DNA from 3 places in the Streptosporangium sp. LJ11 genome. Region 2 is predicted to be linked to each of the others. Evidence: riboswitches for the same ligand, from Rfam matches in the RefSeq annotation. Region 2 holds a riboswitch; each other region holds the start of a gene.
The links. Region 2 has a riboswitch for cyclic di-AMP ahead of ACTOQ3_RS29665 (NlpC/P60 family protein). Riboswitches for the same ligand answer to the same signal wherever they lie in the genome.
Positions count from the first base shown of each region.

Region 1 (7,793 bases), on a different contig from region 2:
CGGGGATCATCTACCTCACCGACGGTCGCGTGACCTATGCCGAGAGCGCGGCGGCCCCCCGGCTGGAGGACCTGCTGGGCGCCTGCCGCGGGATATCCGCCCACGCCGTACGGCAGGTCAGGCAGGCCGCCACCCGCCGGCCACCGGACGCGCGTACCCCCCAGCCGTCGGGGGGCGAGCAGCTGGTCGCGCGGGGCCTGCTCACCAGGGGGGAACTGGAGTTCTGCGTGCTGAGCGCGGTGCTCGACGCCGCGTACTTCCTGCTGCAGGCCACCGGGCACCGGCCCAGGTTCCGGCGGGGAGAGCGGCACTGGCTCGGACCGCAGTGGTACTTCGACGCGACCGGCCTGCTCCGGGAGTGCGAGCGAAGGAAGGCGCAGTTGGAACAGACCTGGCCGTCCGCGGAGCTGGACACGCTCCCGGTCGTCCCGCTGGGGCGCATCAGCGCCCAGCGGGTGGTGCTGAGCTCGCTCCAGTGGGAGGTGCTCGTCGGCGCCGACTCCACGGCGACCCCGGCCGACCTGGCGCGCAAGCTGGGCCGTCCCGCGTACTCGGTACTGCTCGCCGTACGGCAGCTCGCCTCGTCCGGGCTGCTCCGCCTCCCGGAGCCCGCTCCGGCAGAGGCCCCCGGGGCCCCCGGGGCCCCCGGGGCCCCCGAGGCGCCGGCGCCGCTGCCCAGGCGGACGAGGGGTGCCACGGAGATCCCGGCGGCCGGTACGGGTTCTCCGGAGACGTCGCAGTGGCTTCCCAGGGCGAACGGGGACCCGGCCGACGTCAGTCTGCTCATCCGGCTCAGGAACGCATTGGAGGCGATGACTTGAGCCCGGTCACATGCCGATAAGGCTGCGGACGCTGAAGCTGATCGGAAGGAGGATGCCGGTGGAACTGCGTGAGGAGATACGGCGCGAGATGGCGGCGCTGCGAGAACGCGTACCCGACGTGAACGGGAGCATCGCGTGCAGCGTCGACGGTCTGACGATAGCGAGCGACCTGGAGAGGGACACCGAGCAGACCGGGGCGCTCTCCTCCGCGGTGCTGGCCCTCAGCCGCCGGATGACGAGCATGGCCGGCAAGGGCACCTTCGAGGAGACGTTGATCTCCGGCACCAACGGCTACGCGGCGTTCTACGCCGCCGGACCCAAGATCGTCCTCACAGTCCTGGCGCGCCCGGGGACCAACCTCGGGCTGCTCCGGCTGGAGGGCCGCAAGACGGCGGCCAGACTGGCCGCCGCCGGTTCGCGCACATCGATACCCCAGTGATCGGAGACAGCAATGGGCAACATGGACATCTCGCTCAAGGAGATGATGGCGATCGACGGTGCCGTCGGCGCGGTCGTCGTCGACTACAACAGCGGGATGGCGCTGGGCGCGCTCGGCGGGTCCAAGGACCTCGACCTCCAGATCGCGGCCGCGGGTAACACCGAGGTCGTCAAGGCCAAGATGCGGACCATGGAGTCGCTCGGCCTCAAGGACGGCATCGAGGACATCCTCATCACGCTCGGCACGCAGTACCACGTGATCCGCCCGATCGCCGGCCGGAGCGGCAAAGGGCTGTTCCTCTACCTGGCTCTCGACCGGAACCGGGCCAACCTCGCGCTCGCGCGGCACACCCTGCGCGGCATCGAGGAGAAGCTCGAAGTCTGATCCTCCGGTGCGGTCCGCGCCCCGGGAGGCACGGACCGCACCGGAGTCCTCTCAGCGTCCTCCCGGAGTCCTCCCGGAGCCCTCCCGGAGCCCTTTCGGAGCGTTCCCGGAGGACTCCGGAGGGCGGCGGCTCCGGCTCAGCCCTTCCCCGCGCCGATCTCGGCGGCGCGGGCACCGGCGACGGCCACGCCGGCCGGGGCGTGCCAGGAGGCGGACTCGACCATGACCTTGGGCTTGCCGGTCCACGGCCGCACCGCGGCGCTCACCGGCTGGGTCTGCACGCCTATCCCCAGTTCCTGGGCCTTGGCGAAGACGACCGTCGGAGGCTTGGCCGGGCTGGTGTCCCTGCGGCTCCAGGCACCGGTGGAGAACGCGACGGGGTGGTTCTTTATCCCCGTACCGTCACCCCACTTGGTGACCACGTACTTGATGTCGATGTGGCCCATCCCGCCGTTGCCGTCCACGCCGAGCGTGCTGGCGTTGAACGTTCCACCGGTCAGGTCGGCGAAGGTCTTGGCGTCGATGTCGATCATGATGCCCTGGTTCGAGGGGGAACCGGGGCCGCGGTCGCCGACGAAGAACTTGGCCTTCTTGCCCTTGTAGATGAGGTAACCCTCGGTGAGCAGGGGCCAGCTCGGGCTGGCGATCATGCCCTTCTGCATCGGCCGGCCGCTGGCGGGCAGACCGGTGTCACCGGCCCGGCCGGAGGAGTCGTCCCAGAAGTAGGAGGCCGTGGTCGCGCCCTGGAGGAGGACGGACTCGGCGCTGGCCTTCGCCACCCCGACCTCGGGGTCGGCGGTGGCGGCGAAACAGGTGGATGCGGGCAGCGCCACCGCGACACCGGTGGCGGCGAGGACGCTCGCGCCGACCAGAGCGGCGGCGGCGAGGCGGCTTCCGCGGGGCTTGTTCTTCTGCCAGGTGAACTTGCTCAGGCCGTTCTTGTGCAAACCAAGGAAGGGGCGCATGGAGAAAAGGCTCTTTCGCGAGGGAACGGGGCAGCCACGTGCGACACACCGAAGGGGTGCACTGGCGGGGACGCGCTCGTCGGAAAAGGGGGCGTAGCCGGAATCTCAGGCAATCGCTACGCGGAGCACGATCTGGAAGGTGCCGCGATCAGGCGCGGCGAGAAGGTCCGGGGGGAACGGGGGATGTCGGCGGAAGGGGGGAAAAGTTCAGGTGGTCGGCACGGACAAGGGCTGCACCGACGTGGTAACGCGGTGATCCATGAGGGGATCTCCTCTCCATCTCGTCTACCGGGTTAGCTGACGGGTTCGGGCGGTGGAGTTGCCCTACCGCCGCGTGGTCGCGGCGGATTCACCCCGGAAAAGTGGTTCCCCGGCTCCGGGGCCCCTGCGGGCCCTCGGGATTCGACGTCGGCCGGCCGCTCCCTCTTGTGAAGGGCAGGTCGCCTACCGATGACTGTGGACACTACCCACCAAAACCGGACAAAGCAAAGCAAACACCATGAAAACCCCAGAAGATCTACCTACAAGGTTCAAGGAAGCCTCATCGATCGCCCCGTCAGGCCAACACCCGTCCTACCAGCACGGATGTCTCCCCCATCTCGGTGTCCAGCCCCGAAACCCCGTCCCGGGCCCCGTTCCAGGGCCCCGCGCCCGGAGATCCACGCGGCGGAACGCCGCCTCGCGAGCCCTCCCCAGGCCGGCCGATCCCTTTCCGTAAAGGTTCACTCAAGGGGAGCCCGCCCCGCGGGTCGTCCCCGGCCGACCGGTCCCGCCCGGCCCCGCTCAGTCCCACCAGAACGACCAGGCGTTCCTGCCCTTGATCTGCTCGGCGTAGTCGATGAGGTTCCCCGCCCCCTGGATGATGCTGTCGGGACAGAACGTCCAGTGCTCCGCGGCGACGTGCAGGGCGTGCTCGGAGGTGGTCGGGGGCGCGGCGACGCTGAGGTCGAGGGTGTTGAAACCCATGCCGACCACCCGCACCCCGAACCTGTCCTCCCAGCTGCGCACGACGGCCGCGAGCGGGACCATCCACTCGTTGTGGTTGAGGGCGCCCTGCCAGCCCATGACGGCGAGGGCGTCGGCCCCGCGCTCGACCGCGACGAGCCCGAGCGGGGTCCTGCGCTCGGCCACCAGCCCGGCGTACCAGTCGGCGACCACGCCGGGGTCTGCGGCGAGCCTGCCCGGGGGGGCCGGGCCGGGGCACTCGGGTCCGAAGGGCTCGAGCAGTTCGAGCTGGTCGAGGTTGGCCTTGGCGATCCAGTCGGACCACACCTCGGCCATGAACGCGGCGGCGTGGTAGTTGTCGATCTGACCGGCCGTGTCCGGGGCGATCTGGCCGGCCGACCAGGGCTGGACGGAGTCCTCCAGCAGCACCGGCCACAGGCCCGACCGCTCGTGCTGGGCCCTCAGCCGCGCCCAGTACTCGCCGGAGACCGCCACCTCGCTGAGCCAGAACGCCGGACGGCGACGGACGGCGAGCTGGGCGTAACCGGGGTCGGGCCACACCACGTCCCCCGGCGGCAGCTCCACCGAGAGCCTCCTGCCCCTGCCCCCGCCGGTCCCGTCGCCGCCCTCGCTCCCGTCGGCTCCGTCGGCTCCATCGGCGAACAGCTGGCCCAGAACTGGCGGAAGTCGCTCACTCTCACAATCGCTCATCTCTACCGATCCGATCCTGACCACGGACCAATTTTGGCCTGTCAACCATCCCGAGGGACAGTTCTGCCCTGGTCCAGGCAAAAATTATCGGTAGTGGGGAGAAACGGAACCGGGTGGGTGCCCGTCCTCCACCGTCCGTCCGGCCGGCCAGGCGCGGTTTGTTGTGCAGTGCAGAACGTTGTGCTGCAAAGTGGCCGCAGGGCGGGGTACTCGCCTACCTTGACCAGGTATTCGATTGCCGGATCACATTGGGAAGCCGCGATGAGTGAGCCCGCTCCGGAACGCAACCGGTCGGCCTCGCTCCGACGCGCCCTCGCCGTCCTCGCGCACGTACGCGACCACGCGGGTGCGGGCCACGGCCTGTCGCTCACCCGGCTCGCCGAGGCGCTCGACCTGTCCAAGAGCACGGTGCTCCGGTTGACCGCCCCGCTCATCGAGGCCAGGCTCCTGGAGCGCGACCGCAGGAGCGGCGCATACCGGCTGGGCAGCGGCGCCCTGCACCTCGGGCAGGCCTACCTGTCCACCCTCGACCTGCGGACGGTGGCCGCCGAGGAGTCGCACCGCCTGATGGCGGAGACCAGGGAGACCGTCCACCTCGTGGTCTACGATCCGCCCGACGTGGTCTACATCGACAAGGTCGAGAACGAGACCAACGTGCGCATGGCCTCGCGCATCGGCAGCCGCAACCCCGTCTACCGCACCGCCGTGGGCAAGGCGATCCTCGCCTGGCAGCCGGAGGAGGCCGTCGAGGAGATCGTGGCCGCCGGGATGCCGCACGTCACCCGGTACACCATCACCGACGCCGCGCGCCTGCGCGCCGAGCTGGGCCGGATCCGGCAGCGGGGCTACTCGGTCGACGACCGCGAGAACGAGCCCGAGGTGCGCTGCGTCGCGGCGCCGATCTTCAACCACAACGACGTCGCCACCTCGGCGATCTCCATCTCGGGCCTCACCTCCCGGATCACCGCCGCGCGGGTGCGAGACCTGGGTCCCCTGGTGGCCGAGACGGCCCTGCGCATCTCCAGAAAGCTCGGGTCGACCCGATGACCGACGAAGCCCGCCCGCCGACTCCCTAAGGACCCGTTTTCCATGACTGATCTGGTAACGCTCGGTGAGAGCATGGCGCTGTTCACCGCGCGGCGCACCGGCCCGCTCAGGCACGCCCGCGACTTCGGGCTCGGCGTGGGCGGCGCGGAGTCGAACGTGGCCATCGGCGTCGCCCGCCTCGGCGGGCGCGCGGCCTGGATCGGCAGGGTGGGCGCCGACGAGTTCGGCGAGCTGCTGCGCTCGACGCTGGCCGGCGAGGGCGTCGACGTGCGGGGGATGCGGGTCGATCCCGAGGCGCCCACCGGCCTGATGATCAAGAGCAGGCGCACGGCCGAGACGGTCGACGTGCGCTACTACCGCTCGGCGAGCGCCGGATCCCGGCTGCGCCCCTCCGACCTGGACGTCTCGCTGATCCGCTCGGCACGCGTGCTGCACGTCACGGGCATCACGCTCGCGCTGTCGGCGTCCGCCGCCGAGGCGGTGCGGGCCGCGATCGCCGAGGCTCGCGCCGCGGGCGCGATCGTGTCGATGGACGTCAACTACCGCCGTGCCCTGTGGACGCCCGCCGAGGCCTCCGCCGCGCTGCGCGAGACCGTCGCCTCCGTGGACGTCCTGTTCGCGACCGAGGCCGAGGCCCGGCTGGTCGTCGAGGGGGACGACCCGCTCACCCTGGCCGGAGCCCTGTCGGCCCTCGGCCCGCGCCACGTCCTCATCAAGCGCGGCGCCCTCGGCGCGATAGAGCTCTCCGACGGCACCGTACGGCACGCGGAGCCCTACCGGGTCGTCGAGCTCGACCCGGTGGGCGCCGGGGACGCCTTCGCCGCGGGCTGGATCGCCGAGACCCTCGCCGGGGCGGCCCCCGAGCGGCGCCTGGCCACGGCCGGCGCCGCGGGAGCCTTCGCCGTCACCGCCGACGGCGACTGGGAGAGCCTGCCCCGCCGCTCCGACCTGGACCTGCTGCGCCCGGCCGACACGGTGGACGCGGTCAGCCGCTGAACCGGGCCCTTCCCGGGAGCGGCGGCCCGCGGTGCGGGGCGGGACGCCGGGCCCGTGGCGACGGCGCCTTAGTCGATCTTGCTGAGGTCGATGACCACGCGCTGGTCCCCGAGCCGGTAGCTGATCAGCCGTTCACCGCTCATCCCGGCCCCCGGCCCCGGTATTTGCAGGCCGTTCTTGCCGGGACGGACCCCGAAATCGCCGGATCTGCCGGTGACCAGATCGTGCAGGAGGGCACCCTCCGACTTCCTCTCCTTGCGGTAGGTCGAGCTCTGGAAGCGGCCCACGAAATCGCCGAACGCATGGGCCGGGACGAACGGCAACTCCTTCTCCCGGGAACCGTCGCGCAGCCGGTGGAAGAACCCGCCGCCGGCCTTCCTGCCGATGCACGCGGTCAGCCCGCACTGCACGTCGAGCTCACCGGGGTTGACCACTGCCGTGCGTTTCTCCCCGGTCTCCACGTTGAGCAGTTCGGCCAGGGCCGTCAATTCGGCGGAGGTCGTCTCTTCGAGGAAGTCGAACATCCCGGCCGTACCGACCCACGGCCAGCGCATGACGTGATGTCTCTCCGCGCCCGCGACGGGCTTCACCGCCCCGCCCCCGAGGGGGACGGTGAAGACGCCGTCGCTCTCCCTGAAGGAGAAGGCGATCCTGCCGTCGCCGGTCACGGCCGGCGGGTCGAGAGCCTCGTCCGCGTCCTCCTCGCCGTTCCGGTGCGAGGCCACGAGCCGGGCCTCGCCGCCGGCGAGCGGGGCCGCCCACAGATCTGCGAGCTTCTCGTCACCGATGTTGCGAGTCGTCCACCAGACCACCTGTCCGGCGCCGATGGTGAAGTCGAAGGCGAACGTCACCGTCCCCTTCGGCGTGGGAATGTCGGTGATCTTGCGGATTTTCGCGCTGTCCATGTCGTAGGCGTAGAGGGCGTCGGACTTCTCCAGACTCGACCAGGTCCCGGTGAGCAGCGTGTGGTCGTCGATGAAGGCGTGCGGCCGGAGTTCGCGCCCGTCGGGCAGCAGGGCCGGGATCTTCCTGACCGCCTGCGGCCAGACCTTCTCGACAGGGTCCGGGATCTCGGACACCTCGCCCGGAAGGCGCGGCTCCGCGGTCCCGGCGCTCGACACGGCCGTCGGGTCCGCCGCCGTCGGGTCCGGATGGTTCGCGGCGCCGCGTACCGCCACCGCGAGCCCACCCGCCACCACCGCCACGGCGAGGGCCGCGGCGGCGGTGGCCAGGGCCCGCGCGCGCGTCCCGCGACGCCGGGAACGGGCCACGATGTGCGCGGACAGGCTGCTCGGCGCGTGCGGCGCGCGCTCGGAGGCGTGGCCGAGGGCACTGCGGAGGTTGGCTTCCAGGTCGTCGTTCATCGGGTGCTCCCGTTGGCCGCTGCGGGATGGGGTACGGCGGAGCGAAGCCTGTTCAGGCCGAGCGACGCGTGACTGCGGACGGTCCCCCGGGAGATGCCGAGAACATTGGCGATCTCCACGT
Region 1 covers NZ_JBPXMB010000001.1:236,397-244,189, forward strand. Annotated here, with positions in the region: gene ACTOQ3_RS01140 (hypothetical protein) at 1-821, shown strand, start outside; gene ACTOQ3_RS01145 (roadblock/LC7 domain-containing protein) at 874-1,260, shown strand; gene ACTOQ3_RS01150 (hypothetical protein) at 1,273-1,644, shown strand; gene ACTOQ3_RS01155 (hypothetical protein) at 1,782-2,609, opposite strand; cyclic di-AMP (ydaO/yuaA leader) riboswitch at 2,877-3,027, opposite strand; gene ACTOQ3_RS01160 (DUF4253 domain-containing protein) at 3,393-4,265, opposite strand; gene ACTOQ3_RS01165 (IclR family transcriptional regulator) at 4,527-5,312, shown strand; gene ACTOQ3_RS01170 (sugar kinase) at 5,355-6,308, shown strand; gene ACTOQ3_RS01175 (TolB family protein) at 6,377-7,672, opposite strand; gene ACTOQ3_RS01180 (SigE family RNA polymerase sigma factor) at 7,669-7,793, opposite strand, start outside.
Region 1: another riboswitch for cyclic di-AMP. It lies ahead of ACTOQ3_RS01155 (hypothetical protein); the one in region 2 lies ahead of ACTOQ3_RS29665 (NlpC/P60 family protein).

Region 2 (7,793 bases):
ATCGACGTCGGCAACACTCACACCGTTCTCGGGCTCTTCGAGGGCGAGGACGTCATCGAGCACTGGCGGATCGCCACGGACGCCCGGCGCACGGCGGACGAGATCGCCGTCGTGCTCCAGGGGCTGCTCGGGCAGTCGCCGCTGCTCAAGGGCGCCGACGTCAACGGCATCGTGATCTGCTCCACCGTTCCCTCGGTGCTCAACGAGATGCGCGAGATGTGCCGCCGCTACTACGGCGACGTGAACGCGGTGATCGTCGAGCCCGGCGTCCGCACCGGGGTGCCGGTCCGGATGGACAACCCGAAGGAGGTCGGCAGCGACCGCATCGTCAACGCGCTGGCGGCCATCCAGCTGTACGGCGGGCCGTGCGTCATCGTCGACTTCGGGACCGCCACCTCCTTCGACGCCGTCTCCGCCAAGGGGGAGTACGTCGGCGCGGTGACCGCCCCCGGGATCGAGATCTCGGTGGACGCGCTCGCCGCGGCCGGGGCGCAGCTGCACAAGGTGGAGCTGATCCGCCCCCGCTCGGTGATCGCGAAGAACACCGTCGAGGCGCTCCAGGCCGGCATCATCTACGGCTTCGCCGGTCAGGTGGACGGGATCGTCGAGAGGATGGCGGCCGAGCTCGCCGTCGACCCCGACGACGTCACCGTGGTCGCCACCGGCAGCGCGGCGCCGCTCGTGGTCAGCGAGGCGCGCTCGATCGACATGCACGAACCCTGGCTCACGCTGATCGGCCTGCGGCTGATCTACCATCGCAACGCCCCCTGAGGGCGCCGCGGCACGGAGGAGGCGTCCCTCCCCCGTGCCGCGCGACCGGTTTCATGCCGTACGACAGGTTTCCGCGCCGCGCGACCGGCGAACTCACGAGGTTCGCCACATCGGTACCCTTTGGAACTGTGACCGATGACGTGACGAATCCCGCCGAGGATCTGCCCGAGCAGATGCGCGTGCGCCGGGAGAAGCTCGACCGCCTCCGTTCCGAGAACGTCGACCCTTACCCGGTGAATTTTCCGCGCACCGCGACCAACGCCGAGATCCGCCAGAAATACGCTGATCTCTCCGCTGACACCGCGACGGGCGACAAAGTGGGCGTCACCGGCCGGGTGATGCTGTCCAGGACCGGCGGCAAGCTCTGCTTCGCCACCCTCCGCGACGGCTCCGGCGACCTCCAGGTCATGGTCTCCCTGGACAGGGTGGGCGAGGAGTCCCTGGCCGCGTGGAAGCGCGACGTCGACCTCGGCGACCACGTGGGCATCGAGGGCGAGGTCATCACCTCCCGCAGGGGCGAGCTGTCCATCCTCGCCGACCGCTGGGCGATCACGTCGAAGTGCCTGCGCCCGCTGCCGGAGAAGCACGCCGGGCTCACCGACCCCGAGGCGCGGGTCCGCCAGCGCTACGTCGACCTCATCGTCAACGACGAGGCCAGGAAGATGGCCCGCACCCGCAGCGCCGTGGTCCGGGCCGTCCGCGACTTCTGGCACGAGGAGGGTTACCTGGAGGTCGAGACGCCGATGCTCCAGCCGATCCACGGCGGAGCCACGGCCAGGCCCTTCAAGACCCACATCAACGCGTACGACATGGAGCTCTACCTCCGCATCGCGATCGAGCTCTACCTCAAGCGGCTGGTGGTCGGCGGCCTGGAGAAGGTCTTCGAGATCAACCGCAACTTCCGCAACGAGGGCGCGGACTCCACCCACAACCCCGAGTTCACGATGCTGGAGGCGTACGGCACGTATCTCGACTACAACGACATCGCCGACCTGACCCAGCGGATGATCCAGAGGGCCGTGCTGGCCGCCCTCGGCCACTCCGTGGTCGTCCACCAGGGTCAGGAGATCGACCTCGGTCTGGCGAAGTGGCCGCGGATCACCCTGTACGGGTCGGTCTCCGAGGCGCTGGGCGAGGAGGTCACCACCGAGACGCCCCTGGAGCACGTCCGCAAGCTCGCGGACGCGCGGGAGATCCACTGGGACGCCAAGTGGGGTCAGGGCAAGCTCGTCCAGGAGATCTTCGAGGCCCTCGTCGAGCACACGCTCGTCCAGCCCACGTTCGTCATGGACTACCCGCTGGAGACCTCCCCGCTGGCCCGCACCCACCGGGACAACCCGCTCCTCACCGAGAAGTGGGACCTGATCGGCTTCGGCACCGAGCTGGGCACCGGCTACTCGGAACTGGTCGACCCGGTCGAGCAGCGCCGCCGCCTCACGGAGCAGTCCCTGCTCGCCGCGGGCGGCGACGTCGAGGCCATGCAGCTTGACGAGGACTTCCTCACGGCCCTGGAATATGCGATGCCGCCCACCGGCGGCATGGGGCTCGGCATCGACCGCCTCGTCATGGCCTTCACCGGAAAGAACATCCGCGAGACCATCCTGTTCCCGCTGGTGAAGCCGACCGGCTGAACCCGGCGGCGGCGGGTGAGGACGTTCTCCCCGTACGGTGCACCGGGCCGGGCACCGCGGCCCGGTGCCACCGCCACGAGGGGCGGTGTCGCCTCCTGACGCCGGCGAGCGGCGACGGAGGATTCCCGGGCGGGGGCGGCGGGTTCCCGGCCGTGCGCGCGCCGGGGACGAGGCCGGACGGCGGCCCCGGTCACCGCTCGGGACAGGGGCGGGATCCGGCCGGGATCGCGTGGGACGTCGGGCTCGGAGAGCGCCCGAGAGCCTGGTCGGCCGCGCCGGGCGGCACCGTCACCGTCCCCTCCGCCGACCGGCGTCCCAGGCCGCCCCGCGCCGGTGGACGCGAGCCGGAGCATGAGCCGCGCGGCCGGGTCGCGGTGGAGCGGTTCCCCGATCGTCTCCGGGCCGTTTTCCGTGCGAGCGCCCCGAGGCGCCGGAGCCGAGCGCCCTCACGGAGCTTCACGGATCAGGATGTTCCCCTGCGGGGGCGGCCGAGGCCCCGGGAGAACCCGGCCGGTGGGAAACGGCCGTCGGGCCCATGGTCCCACGCAATATCGGACGCATTTCCGTATGGTGCAGAAATCCATTTCCAGTAGGTCCAATATCGCCCGGATGTTCCGTCGTCGCCACGTGGCACTTCGCGAATGCCGCAAGGCTCCGCTCTTGACCCTCATATTTCCGCGTTATCCGTGGTGTGCCGTCAAGGTGATGAGGACATGGCCGTCGGGAAGAGATCAATTTTTTCCGAGAAATGCGGACGGGCCGGATCCCCGGGGCGACGGCTTCGGGGTGCCCGGCGGGGCGGCGGTTCCGGCGAAATCTTGTTCTGCCAGGACCTCGGTCGCCGCAGCCAGGGATGCCTGCCGGCTCGTGCCTGGGCTCGATCATGACATAGCCGCAAAGGCACTGACATATCATGAGTACTTCACGTAGCGCCTGCTATGTCAATACTGGACGCACGCTATGAAGAGTGGAACTTGACGACCTTTGAACAAGGCGTTTACCGTTCCTGGCGGACGGTATTCATTTCCGGCGTCTCGCACCCGGTTTCCAGAGTGGGGGGAGTGACTCTTGATGGCATATCCAGAAGTGGATTCACGCCATGGCGACAGCCCCCTGGGCATGAGCGATATCGGTCTCAGCGACGACGACCTCGTGCTGCTGGCCGAGCTCGCCAAGGGTGTCACGGTCGATCGGGTGGGGCGTCGCCTCGACATCAGCGGCCGGACGGTCAGGCGCAGGCTCAGGGGCATCTGCGACCGCATCGGCGTCGCCACGGCGATCGAGGCCGTGGCCTGGGCGGCCCGCCGCCGCCTGATCTGACGCACCGCCGCGTGTCCGGCAGGTCGGGCCGGACACGCGTGCGGCCCGGAACCGGCTCGGCCTGTGCGCGGCCCCGGACCCGGTTCGGCCGTGCGCGGCCCCGGTCGTCGACGCCCGTTCAGGCGGCGATGCGGACGCCTCCGACGAAGGGCCGGTTGTCGATCGTGGTGATGTGGACGACGTCACCCGTCTGGGGGGCGTGGACCATCAGGCCCGCGCCGATGTAGATCCCGACGTGGTGCAGGTCGCTGTAGAAGAAGACCAGGTCGCCGGGGCGCAGCTCTTTCCTGGAGACGTGGGTGCCCGCGGTCCACTGGTCGCCGGTGTAGTGCGGCAGGCTGATGCCGACCTTCTGGTAGGCCCACATGACCAGGCCGGAGCAGTCGAAGGAGTTGGGTCCCTCGGCGCCCCAGACGTACGGCTTCAGCTGCTGGGTGAGCGCCCAGCGAGTGGCCTCCGCGGCCTTGCCGCTGCCGACGATGGGCACGTTCGTCTTCACCCGGGCGCCCCTGTTGCTGACGGCCCTGGTGCGCACCTCGCTGAACAGGTCGCTCTCGACCCGGTCGACCAACCGTTCGATCTTGGTCCGGTTGCCGTCGATCTCCGCCAGAAGTTTCTTGACCTCCGCCGTCCTGGCCTTGGCGCTGGCCTGGGCCCGCTCGGCGGCCTCGATCGCCCGGCTCACCTGGGCGACCTCCTCGCTCTGCTGCTGCTGGAGCGCGTAGTTGGTGGTGGCCTGGTCGAGGAAGGTGTCGGGGTCGGTGGCCTGCGTGAAGGCGAGCCCGGAGTTCAGGCCGCCCGACATGTAGGTGCTCTGTGCCAGCAGGGTGGCCTTGGTGCGACGGGCCGCCAGCTCGGACTCGCTCGACGCGAGGGTCTTCCTGGCGCTCTCGGCGGCCCGCTGGGCCTGCTTGAGCTTGACCCGCTCGCCGTTGTAGCGCTCCGCGAGGACGCCGATCTCCTGGTGCAGCTTCTCGGCCTGCTTGGCCAGCTGCTGGAGGCTGGGCTCGGGGTCCGCGGTGGCCGCCACCAGCGGGGTGCCGAGGGTCAGGGTGGCGAATGCCAGGCCGACGACCGCCATGCGACGGCGCAGCCCTCGCGGCGCGCGTTCTCCGCAGCGGGTCTCGTGGCCCGTGTGCTTTCCTCCGCGGTCGCGCGTGCGCTTCACCAACGGGCTCCTCTCTCGGCCGCCTACCGGGTTAGCTGACGGGTTCGGGCCGGAGGCAGCCCTACCGGGTGCGCCGGTGGCACTCGGATTCACCCCGGAGGACGTGGTGGGTCCCCGGTTCCCCTGTGAGGGATTCGGCGGGTCAGGCTTTTTACGTCTCTGACATCGAGCACGGAGATTAGTGCACCTGTGGTTCCTGCTCAACCAGAACTGCGAATTCAGTAGAGGTTTCGCAACTGAGGTGTCACGAAAAGATCACACCTCGAAATGATCAACATGGCCATTACGCTGCCTTTGCCTCCCGTGCGGCGGGTGTGGCGGAGGTCTTCCCAGGTCCGGGACCGTGCCAAAGGTGAGCTGTGGCACACGAGAGGTGCCGAACACCGAGAGTGGTAAAGCGATCGCCAAGGGTCATGTGCGGCCTGCGAGCTGAGAGTTAAGGATGAGCCGTAATTGAAGACACGTGAGGACGTACGCTGAACGGTCATGGAGCAGCTTGCTGAGCATTCTCCCGTGCCGGCCGTTCGCGCCTCCGGCGACGGGGAGCGGCGCGCCGAATCCGCGGGGGCGGAGCGGGGTTCGCCCGGGCCGGGGACGGGCCCCGAGGTACCCGAGGTCCCCGAGGTCGCGGTCCGCCGCGCCCGCACCCCGGACGTGCGGGCCATCAGGCGGCTCGTCGACACCTACGGCGGTGTCGGCCCGCGCCTGCTGGAGAAGGCCACCGTCACCCTGTACGAGGACGTCCAGGAGTTCTGGGTCGCCACCGACGGGGAGGGGGAGGTGATCGGCTGCGGGGCCCTCCACGTCCTCTGGGAGGATCTGGCCGAGATCCGCACCGTCGCCGTCGATCCGACCCGCAGGGGGATGGGAATCGGCCACCGGATCGTCTCCGCGCTCATTCGCACGGCCGCCGAGCTGGGCCTGCGCAGGGTCTTCTGCCTGACCTTCGAGGTCGACTTCTTCGCCCGGCACGGATTCCGGGAAATCCAGGGCACGCCCGTCGCCCCGGAGGTCTACGCCGAACTTCTCGCCTCCTATGACGAGGGTGTGGCGGAGTTCCTCGATCTGGAACACGTCAAGCCCAACACCTTGGGAAACACCCGGATGCTGTTGCACCTGACACGTGAGCCCGACTCTGGTGACTTTGGAGCTGACTGATCGGAAAGGTGACTGTTGATACCTATGTCGATACCTTGTGCAGCAGCATGCATGTGCGTCTGACATTTGCCACATGCGCAGTCTAAGTGAGGTGACGCGGTGAGCACCGGACAGCCGCCGTATCCACAGGATGATCCCGACCGCGATCGCACACCGTCGGGACAGCCGGATTACGGACAGCACAACGCGGGGCGGGTTCCTGGCGAACTCGACCCCGACGTGACAGTCGTGGGGTATCGGTCGGAGGCCTCACAGCCGAACACCGGCCCAGGGCAGAGCCAGCCCGGATACGGCCAGCAGGGCTACGGGCAGCAGGGGTACGGCCAGCAGCAGGGCTACGGCCAGCAGCCCGACTACGGGCAGCAGGGCTACGGCCAGCAGCAGGGGTACGGCCAGCAGGGCGGGACCGGTGCGTACGGGCAGCAGCCCGCGTACGGGCAGCAGCAGCCCCAGCCCGGTTACGGCCAGCAGCCCGACTACGGGCAGCAGCAGTACGGCCAGCAGGGCGGGACCGGCGCGTACGGGCAGCAGCCCGACTACGGGCAGCAGCAGCCCCAGCCCGGTTACGGCCAGCAGCCCGACTACGGGCAGCAGCAGTACGGCCAGCAGGGCGGGACCGGCGCGTACGGGCAGCAGCCCGACTACGGGCAGCAGCAGCCCCAGCCCGGTTACGGCCAGCAGCCCGACTACGGGCAGCAGCAGTACGGCCAGCAGGGCGGGACCGGCGCGTACGGGCAGCAGCCCGACTACGGCCAGCAGGGCTACGGCCACCAGCAGCCCGCGTACGGGCAGCAGGGCTACGGTCAGCCGTACGGCGGTCCTCCCGGGGCCCCCGCCCCGCTCGCCGAGTGGTGGCAGCGCCTGGTGGCGAGGATCGTCGACGGGGTCATCCTGGCGATCCCGACGTTCATCATCAGCGCGGTGCTGACCGGCCTGCTCGTGACGTTCCCCAGTTTCAACAGCGAGACGGGCGAGGTCACGGAGGCGAGCGGCCTGTTCCTCTCGACCCTCCTCATCTCGCTGGTCACCGCGGGGATCTACTTCGCCTACGAGTTCTTCATGATCAGCAGGGGTGGGCAGACCGTCGGCAAGATGGTCATGGGCATCAAGGTGGTGCCGGTCGGCAGCGCACTGCCGCCCGGCGGGCTCAGCTCCGACGTCGCGCTGAAGCGCGCCGGCGTGCTCTACGGTCCGCAGTTCCTGAGCTGGGTGCCGCTCCTGAACTACGTCATCTACATCTTCAGTCTTGTGAACGTGTTGTGGCTGCTGTGGGACAAGCCCCTGCGGCAGGCACTGCACGACAAGGTTGCAGGGACGGTCGTCGTCAAGATCAAGTAGTTCTCCGAATAACGGGGCCGGCGGTTGAACCGCCGGCCCCGTTTTCACGTACAGGCGAGAAAACGAGGGGTCTTAGGGACCCTGTATGGGTCTCGGGGTCCGGGTCACGGAAGAGCAAAACCATTTGCCGCGCCCTGAGCAACGCGGGGGAACTTATGACCGAGTCTCGCCCCGCTCGTCGGAATATTCGCGTACGGTGCCCACAACGGGCTCACCGGCGCCCGCGGGTCTCCTATGAGGCGTCAATGCCGGATCCGCCGCCGTCGGGGGTTCGCGCACTACTCACCGAATGGTCGGCCCGTCGTGCCTCCGGCATCCTCGGCGATCCCGCGCCGGATTCTCTTCTTCGCCTTCCGCGGCGCGTTCGGGACGGCCGGTGAAGGCCTTCTTACGGATCCGGATCAGGG
Region 2 covers NZ_JBPXMB010000022.1:80,496-88,288, reverse strand. Annotated here, with positions in the region: gene ACTOQ3_RS29680 (type III pantothenate kinase) at 1-771, shown strand, start outside; gene lysX (bifunctional lysylphosphatidylglycerol synthetase/lysine--tRNA ligase LysX) at 900-2,402, shown strand; gene ACTOQ3_RS29670 (LuxR C-terminal-related transcriptional regulator) at 3,522-3,722, shown strand; gene ACTOQ3_RS29665 (NlpC/P60 family protein) at 3,841-4,890, opposite strand; cyclic di-AMP (ydaO/yuaA leader) riboswitch at 4,896-5,040, opposite strand; gene ACTOQ3_RS29660 (amino-acid N-acetyltransferase) at 5,404-6,048, shown strand; gene ACTOQ3_RS29655 (RDD family protein) at 6,277-7,386, shown strand.

Region 3 (7,793 bases), on a different contig from region 2:
AGACCATCCGCGACACCCAGTCGCTCTCACCACCGGGGTGGAAGTAGTTGACCTTGCACCAGGCGTCGTCCGGGTCCAGGAAGCGCCCGGCGGAGAGGTCGTCGAGGGTGCCGAGCAGGCCGCTGTCCTCGAAGACCAGGTTGATCATCTCGGCGCTCACCCCGAAGTCCGACAGCACCAGGAGCGGCACCTTCTGGGCGATCGCCTCCAGCGCGGCGGTGGAGCTGACGGTGACGAACCCCGCCGCGTGGGCCAGGTGCTCGTGCATGGGCCCCACCGCGAAGCGCACGGCCTCGGCGCGCACCCGGCCCTCCGCGGCGAGCGACTGCCACAGGCGCTGGTAGTGGTGGCGCTCGTTGTGGGTCTGGCGCTCGGTGTCCAGGGCGCGGAGCTTGACGACGACGTCAAGGTCCGGCCGCCTCCCGGCCAGCTCGGCCAGGGCGAGCAGGATGCGCTCCCGCTCCTCCCTGCGCCTGGGCACCTTGGCCTGGGTGGCGAACACCACCCGGTCGCGCGGCCCGGTGACGGGGGTCTCCACGCCGTCGCGCAGGAACGGCAGCCGGGCCAGCCCGACCTGGCCGCCTCCGCCCAGCCTGCTGCCGATCTCGGAGAACTCCTCGACCTCCCGGCCGCTGTGCAGCACGAACAGGTCGCACCCGCTGCGGAACAGCCACGCCTTCTCGGTGGCCGGGACGGAGATGCCCGGCAGCCCCGAGACGAACACCGGCCGGGGCCGCAGCCCGGCCAGCACCTCGCCGACCAGCACGTCCACCACGGGTCCCGTACAGGCGACGAGCACCACGTCGGGCCTGAAACGCTCCGCGGTCCGGCGCAGCGCGCGGGCCGACAGCACGGGCGGGTCGGCCGCCGAGCCGGTGACGGCGGCGTGGATCTGCGCCGGCGACGGGGTGATGGGGGTGCGGATGACCGCAAGCTCCGTCTCGCAGCCCGAGGGCAGGTCCCTCAGCAGGCAGGCCGCCCACTTCAGGTAGGAGTCAGAGTCGGCCACGGCCAGGACCTTCAAAGAGAACCTCCGACGGGGAATCCCCGGTTTCGCGCGATTTCGTGGGTGAAGAGGATTCGTTCGTGGAGAGGCGGCACGGCGCGCGTCCCGCGAGCGGCGGGCCCGCCGTGCGCCGGCCGCGGGGTCATGGCCCGGTGACTCCCGAGTCGTGATGGGCGAACCTCGACAGGTGGGAGCGGAGCGAGGGAACCGCCTCGGCCGTCCACCACTCGTCGGGGACGTCCACCGTCTCCACGGCGACGCCCCGGGCCGAGAGCAGCACCCGCAGGGAGGTGACCGCGGTGGACGGCAGGCTCAGCACCCGCTGCTCGGCGGCGAGCCCGCGCAGGGTCATCTCGGCGGGGGTCCCGCCGTCGTAGACGGTGATCCCCGGCTGTTCCCCGACCCGGGCGAGGTCGTCGGGATCCTCGCGGCGGTGCGGGAAGTAGGCGACCGGACCGGCCGAGCCGAGCCCGGCCAGCCAGCTGAAGTAGCGGTCGCGGTGGATCAGGCCGTTGCGGACCAGGGAGGTGCCAAGGACGACGGTGCGCTCCTCGGGACGGGGCCCGCGCAGCGGCTGGGAGCGCAGCCAGGCGAAGTCGTGGGTGACCAGCTCGGCTCCCCCCGCGCGTACGGCCTTCGCCAGGTCGGGGGGCACGGGCAGCGCGGTGAAGATCGACAGCCGCCCCGAGCGGGCGGCGGCGCGCAGCCTGAGCCCGGCCGCCGCGCCGAGGACGGTCCTGAGCCTTCCGGCCTTCCCCCTGGCCCTCAGCAGGGGCGTTCCCATCCTGCCGGTGAGCAGTTCCAGGAGCCGGATGGTGGCGAGTCCGTCGTCGACGATCACGATCCGGCCCGGGAGGGCGGTGAGCCAGCGGAACTGGACCTTGCCGGAGAAGGCGTCGCCCACCACCCAGGTCTCGCCCCGGCGCGGCCGGGGCATGTCCGGCCTGGCCGCGGTGAGCTCCAGCCCTCTGGGCAGGGCGAGACGGCCCAGCTCGCGACCCGTCACGGCCAGCGGGCGGAGTTTCGCCCTGGGCACGAGATGGCTGCGGGCACCGAGCAGCCCGGCATGGTGGGCCTCCACCGCGCAGAGCATCTGCAGCGGGGACTCCACCCAGGCAACGGCCGAACCCTGTTCCCGCGCGTGGTCTCGGCCGTCCTCCACGCCGGGCGATGACCCGTTCACGACTGCCACAACCTAACCCGGCGGCCTTAAGCGCCCGGGAACTGCGGGTGAACAGCCGACCACGCGCGCTTGTGTGTGATCTTTCCGGCCTTTACCGTGGTGTACGGAACGGTTTCGTACACTTCGTGATCCAGCACAGATCCGTCGATCCGTAAGAGGAGCGAGCGATGTGGACAGCTGACGAGATCCCCGACCTGACCGGCTCCGTCGCGGTGGTCACCGGTGCGAGCGGCGGCATCGGCGTGCCGACGGCGCTCGAACTGGCCAGGCACGGCGCCCGGGTCGTCCTGACCGCGCGCGACGCGGACAGGGGCCGGGCCGCGCTCGACGCGGTCAGGGCGGCGGTGCCGGGGGCGGCGGCCGAGGTGAGGACACTCGACCTGGCCGACCTCGGCTCGGTGCGCGCGTTCGCCGAGACGGTCGACGGGCCGCTCGACCTGCTGGTCAACAACGCCGGGGTGGGTCCGATGCCCCGGCGGACCACCGCCGACGGTTTCGAGACCCAGTTCGGCGTCAACCACCTGGGGCACTTCGCGCTGACCGGGCTGCTCATGCCACGCCTGCTGGCCGCCCCCGCCGCCCGGGTGGTCACGGTCTCCAGCGACGCCCACTCCGTCGGCGCGATCGACTTCGACGACCTGGCTCTCGAGCGCCGGTACGGCAGGTTCTCCGCCTACGGCCGTTCCAAGCTGGCCAACCTGCTGTTCGCCCTGGAGCTGCAGCGCCGCGCCGACGCCTCGGGGGCCGCCCTGCTGAGCCTGGCGACCCACCCGGGCATGACGGCCACCGGCATCATGAAGCTGGGTGCCCTCACCCGCCCCCTCAGCGCCCTGATGCGCCTGGCGCTGCAGCCGCCCGCCAGGGGCGCCCTGCCGTCCCTGTACGCGGCGACCTCTCCCGAGGCGAGGGGCGGGCAGTACGTCGGGCCGGGGCCGAAGGTGCTGCGCCCCTCGCCGAAGGCGCTGGACGCGGTGGTGGCGGCCAGGCTCTGGGAGAGGTCGGAGGAGCTGACCGGCGTACGCTTCTGGGAGATCAGGCAGCACTCGTGAACCATCGGAGGCACCTTGCGTCTCGATCCCGCGCGGGAACGGGCGATCCTCGACGCGACTCTGGACCTGCTGTCCGAGGTCGGATACGACCGGATGTCCGTCGACCAGATCGCCAGGCGGGCCAGCGCCAGCAAGGCCACGATCTACCGTCGCTGGCAGGACAAGGAGGCGCTGGTCGTGGACCTGATCTGCAACCACCTTGAGATCGAGGTCGCGCCGCCGCCCGACACCGGGACGATGCGCGGGGATCTGATCGAGGTCGTGGACGGGTTCTGCCGGATCCTGGAGCGGAAGCACGCGATGATCTTCGGCCTGTTCCCCGCGCTCCTCACCTCCCCCGACCTGGCCGCCGCCCTGCGCGACAACGTGCCCCGTGCCGACATCACGGGCACCACCCCGCTGCTCGACCGCGCCAGGGAGCGCGGCGAGCTCCCGGGGCCGGTGGACGCGGTCGAGCTCAGGAAGGTCACCGAGGCGCTGGTGTGGTACCGGCTGTTCTTCACCGGAAAGCCGCTGGACCGGGAGTTCGTCGAGGAGACGGTCGACCGCTTCCTGCTTCCGCTGTTTCGCGCGTGGTCCGGCTCGGCGACCTGACCCCGGCGGGCGGCCCGCACCTCCCGGGAACGCGCTCCCCCGTCCCGCACGCCTTTACCTCCGCGGACGGCGAGGCCTCCTGGAAAGCGTGTTCCTTTACCTCTTATCTTTACCTTCGCGGGCGTCGGGCCCCTCCGAGCGCACGTTTCTTTACCCTTCGGGCGGCCAGGCCCGCCGACGGCCGGATCGCACCCATGCCCCATCGCTCTGAGCTGCGGAAACCTCGTCAGGCGCGGGTCGCGGACCTCTGGCTCCCGCGCGCCCTCTCCTGACCTTCCATGGGAGAACCCCTACCATCCGAATACTTTTTACTATCGAATGCCTGTTCGGAAACATAAGGACACGCCACCTTGGACCAGGGGGTTCGCCCGCACGTCATAGCACCCCCCGTCCGACGGCTCGCAGGCGGGTCCGGAAAACCGGGATCGCCGTGGGGGCAGGGGATCCCGGCCTCGGCGGGGCGTTCCCCCAGCCGCCGGAAGGAGACGCGGCCGGCGCGGCCTCACCCCGCTCCCGGGCCGGGCGGCACCCCGCAACACCGATCCGATTCGGACGTATTCCCAAGTCAGGGCAATATGTCCTACTTGTAATCGTCTGTCCGTCTGGCGTACCTTCGTCCTATTCATGGCGATTGCCTAGATCTATCCAGGTCTATGCATTGCCGTCACATTGCCCGACCGTGTCCCACCTGACGGAGACCTTCCGCCGGTGAGCACGGCCGCCGAATCCGCGAGGTCTGCGGAACCGGGGAACCACGTTCCTGGGGTGAATCAGCGCACCTGTGCGCCGTAGGGCACTTCCCAGCCCGAACCCGTCAGCTAACCCGGTAGGCGGAATGGAAGCGAAGCAAGGAGTCGAACCCCCGTATGGCTAAGCATCGCCTCATCTCCACCCCCCGCGCGGCATGCGCCGTCCTGGGCGCCTGTATCGCCCTGACGACCGGCACCACCGGCGTCGCCCTGGCCGACGGCCACGGCGTCGTGAACGCTCCGCCCGTCGACACCAAGGCGCAGACGTCCAAGGCCGCCAAAACCCCGCTCCAGACCGTGGCCGAGAGACTTCCCAAGGTCTCCGCGGCGAAGGTCCTGGACATCGCCTCCAAGCAGATCGGCATCCGCGAGAACGCCGAGGGCGGCGGGACCAAGTTCCACTCCTGGTACATGTCGAGCCCTCGCGCCAAGGAGACCCTCGCCCGCGACGGCGGCAACACCGTGTACGACTACGCCAACGCCCCCTGGTGCGCGATGTTCGTCTCCTGGGTCGGCGAGATGGCCGGCATCCGCCCCACGATGGGCTGGGACGCCTACACCGTAGCCCACGCCAAGTGGTTCAAGGACAACGGGCACTGGGGCACCATCCCCACCCCCGGCGCCGTCGTCTACTTCGACTGGGCCGGCGGCAAGAGCATCGACGGCATCGACCACGTCGGCTTCGTGAAGAAGGACAACGGGGACGGCACGATCACCACGATCGAGGGCAACACCGGCAACGGCGACGTCGAACAGCGCGTCCGGCCCGTCTCCCAGATCGTCGGCTACGGATACCCCGTCTACTCCGACTGACCCCGCGCCCGCCGCCCGCGCCCGCCTCCCCCGGCGGCGCGGGCGTCCCGGCCCCCCGCCGGTGAACGGCCGCCCGGTCCACCCGCCCCCGGGAGCGTTCCGCGTCCCCCACCCCGCACGGACACGAAATGCCCCGACTGTATGCCCGTGAGATGGGAGCGCTCCCAATCACCCTGATGAGGTGTTTGTGCATATTCGATGCCGATAGTCCTGCCTAAAACGACCGGATGTAACGGTTGAGTTTCGGCATATTGACGTCTCGGTTGCCTATCGTCCACTCTTCGTGGGAGCGCTCCCAAAGCACATTGAGGAACGACCTCGTCGCGAGGACCGCGTTTGTCGGGGACCGGCCCGCGATGTCGCCTCCCAATGATTCGGGCGACCACCTGAGAGGGGTCCGTAATGTTGAACAACAAGCGGCACGGCAAGCTGGCCGCCGTCGCGGTCATGGCGGCCACCGCCCTGGCCATCACTTCGTGCAGTTCCAGCGAGCCGTCCGCGCCCGCCGCGGGCACCGGTTCCGCCGCCGCTCCGGCCGAGCCGGTGACCATCACCGTGCACACCTTCGGCGGCGGCGAGAACTTCGGCTACGACAAGGCCGTGGAGACGTGGAACGCGGCGCACCCGAACATCCAGGTCAAGTACCAGAACCTGACCGACCGGTTCGAGGACGTCTACCTCCCGCAGCTGCTCCAGCGCCTGCAGGCGGGCAGCGGCGCCGCCGACATCATCGCCCTGGACGAGGGCGCGATGGGTCTCATGAAGGCCCGCCCGCAGTTCTTCACCGACCTGGCCGAGTACGGGCTGGACAGCCGCAAGGCCGACTTCCCCGCAGCGAAGTGGGACAACGGCATCAACGCCGACAACAAGCTCTTCGCCCTGGGCACGGACATCGGCGGCATGACCATGTGCTACCGCAAGGACCTGTTCGAGAAGGCGGGCCTGCCCACCGACCGCGAGGAGGTCGGCAAGCTCTGGCCGGACTGGAACGCCTTCAAGGCGATCGGCGAGAAGTTCAAGGCCGCCAACCCCGGCAAGACCGACCCCAAGTTCCTCGACGGCCCCAACACGCTCTACAACGTGATCCTGTCGCAGGAGGCGCCGAAGAACGGCAACGTCGCCTACTTCGACAAGAACAACCAGCTCATCATCGAGACCAACCCGGCCATCAAGACCTCCTTCGACACGGTGAAGAGCTTCAGCGAGGCGGGCCTGACCGCCAAGCTCGCCTCGTTCACCCCGCCGTGGAACGCCGCGATCAAGAAGGGCGCCTTCGCGACCATGGGCTGCCCGGCCTGGATGCTCGGCGTGGTCTCCGGCGCGGCCGGTGACAGCAACAAGGGCAAGTGGGACGTCGCGGCCGTGCCCGGCGGCGCGGGCAACTGGGGCGGCTCCTACCTGGCGATCCCCAAGCAGAGCAAGCACCCCAAGGAGGCCGCCGAGGTCCTGAACTACCTCACCGGCAAGGAGGGCCACGTCATGGCCTTCCAGGAGGCCGCGGCCTTCCCGAGCTCCCTCCCCGCGCAGCAGGACCCGGCGGTCGCCGACCTGAAGAACCCGTTCTTCAACGACGCGCCGACCGGCAAGATCTTCGGCGACTCGGTCAAGGACCTCCTGCCCGTCTTCCTCGGTGAGAAGCACGCCCAGGTCAAGACCTCGGTGGAGAAGGTGCTCGAGGGCATGGACCAGGGCTCGGTCAAGTACGACCAGGCCTGGACCAAGTTCCTCGAGGCCGGCGTCAAGGCAGCGGGCTGATCCCCGTACCGACCCGCATCGGCCCGGCTGCGGCGATCCCGCAGCCGGGCCGGTCGCCTGCCCCCGCTGAAAGGCTCTGATCGATGACACTGCACGTCGGCTCCCCGGCCGGGCCCCGCGGACCGAGTCGGGGCAATGGGTGGGCCCGGTTCGACCTCCGGGCGACCCCCTACTTCCTCGTATCCCCTTATTTTCTGCTTTTCGCCATCTTCGGCATCTTCCCGCTCGGCTACACCCTCTGGGTCTCCCTGCACGAGTGGGAGCTCGCCGGGGACAAGACCCTCGTCGGCCTCGAGAACTACATCGAGCTGATCACTGACGAGGCCTTCTGGAACGCGGTCTTCAACACCCTCGGCATGTTCGTCATGTCGACGATCCCGCAGCTCGTGCTGGCCCTCCTGCTGGCCAACGCGCTCAACAAGCGCATCCGGGGACGGCTCTTCTTCCGCCTCGGCGTGCTCCTGCCGCTGATCACCTCCGTCGTCGCCGTCGCGGTGGTCTTCACCCAGCTGTACGGGCGCGACTACGGCATGATCAACTGGTTCCTGAGCTTCTTCGGGGTCGACGCGATCAACTGGCAGAACGAGAAGTGGTCCTCCTGGATCGCGATCTCAACCATGATCGACTGGCGCTGGACCGGCTAC
Region 3 covers NZ_JBPXMB010000021.1:58,559-66,351, forward strand. Annotated here, with positions in the region: gene ACTOQ3_RS28630 (DUF6716 putative glycosyltransferase) at 1-1,009, opposite strand, end outside; gene ACTOQ3_RS28635 (hypothetical protein) at 1,149-2,189, opposite strand; gene ACTOQ3_RS28640 (oxidoreductase) at 2,357-3,238, shown strand; gene ACTOQ3_RS28645 (TetR/AcrR family transcriptional regulator) at 3,254-3,832, shown strand; cyclic di-AMP (ydaO/yuaA leader) riboswitch at 4,542-4,680, shown strand; gene ACTOQ3_RS28650 (CHAP domain-containing protein) at 4,699-5,394, shown strand; gene ACTOQ3_RS28655 (ABC transporter substrate-binding protein) at 5,797-7,149, shown strand; gene ACTOQ3_RS28660 (carbohydrate ABC transporter permease) at 7,233-7,793, shown strand, end outside.
Region 3: another riboswitch for cyclic di-AMP. It lies ahead of ACTOQ3_RS28650 (CHAP domain-containing protein); the one in region 2 lies ahead of ACTOQ3_RS29665 (NlpC/P60 family protein).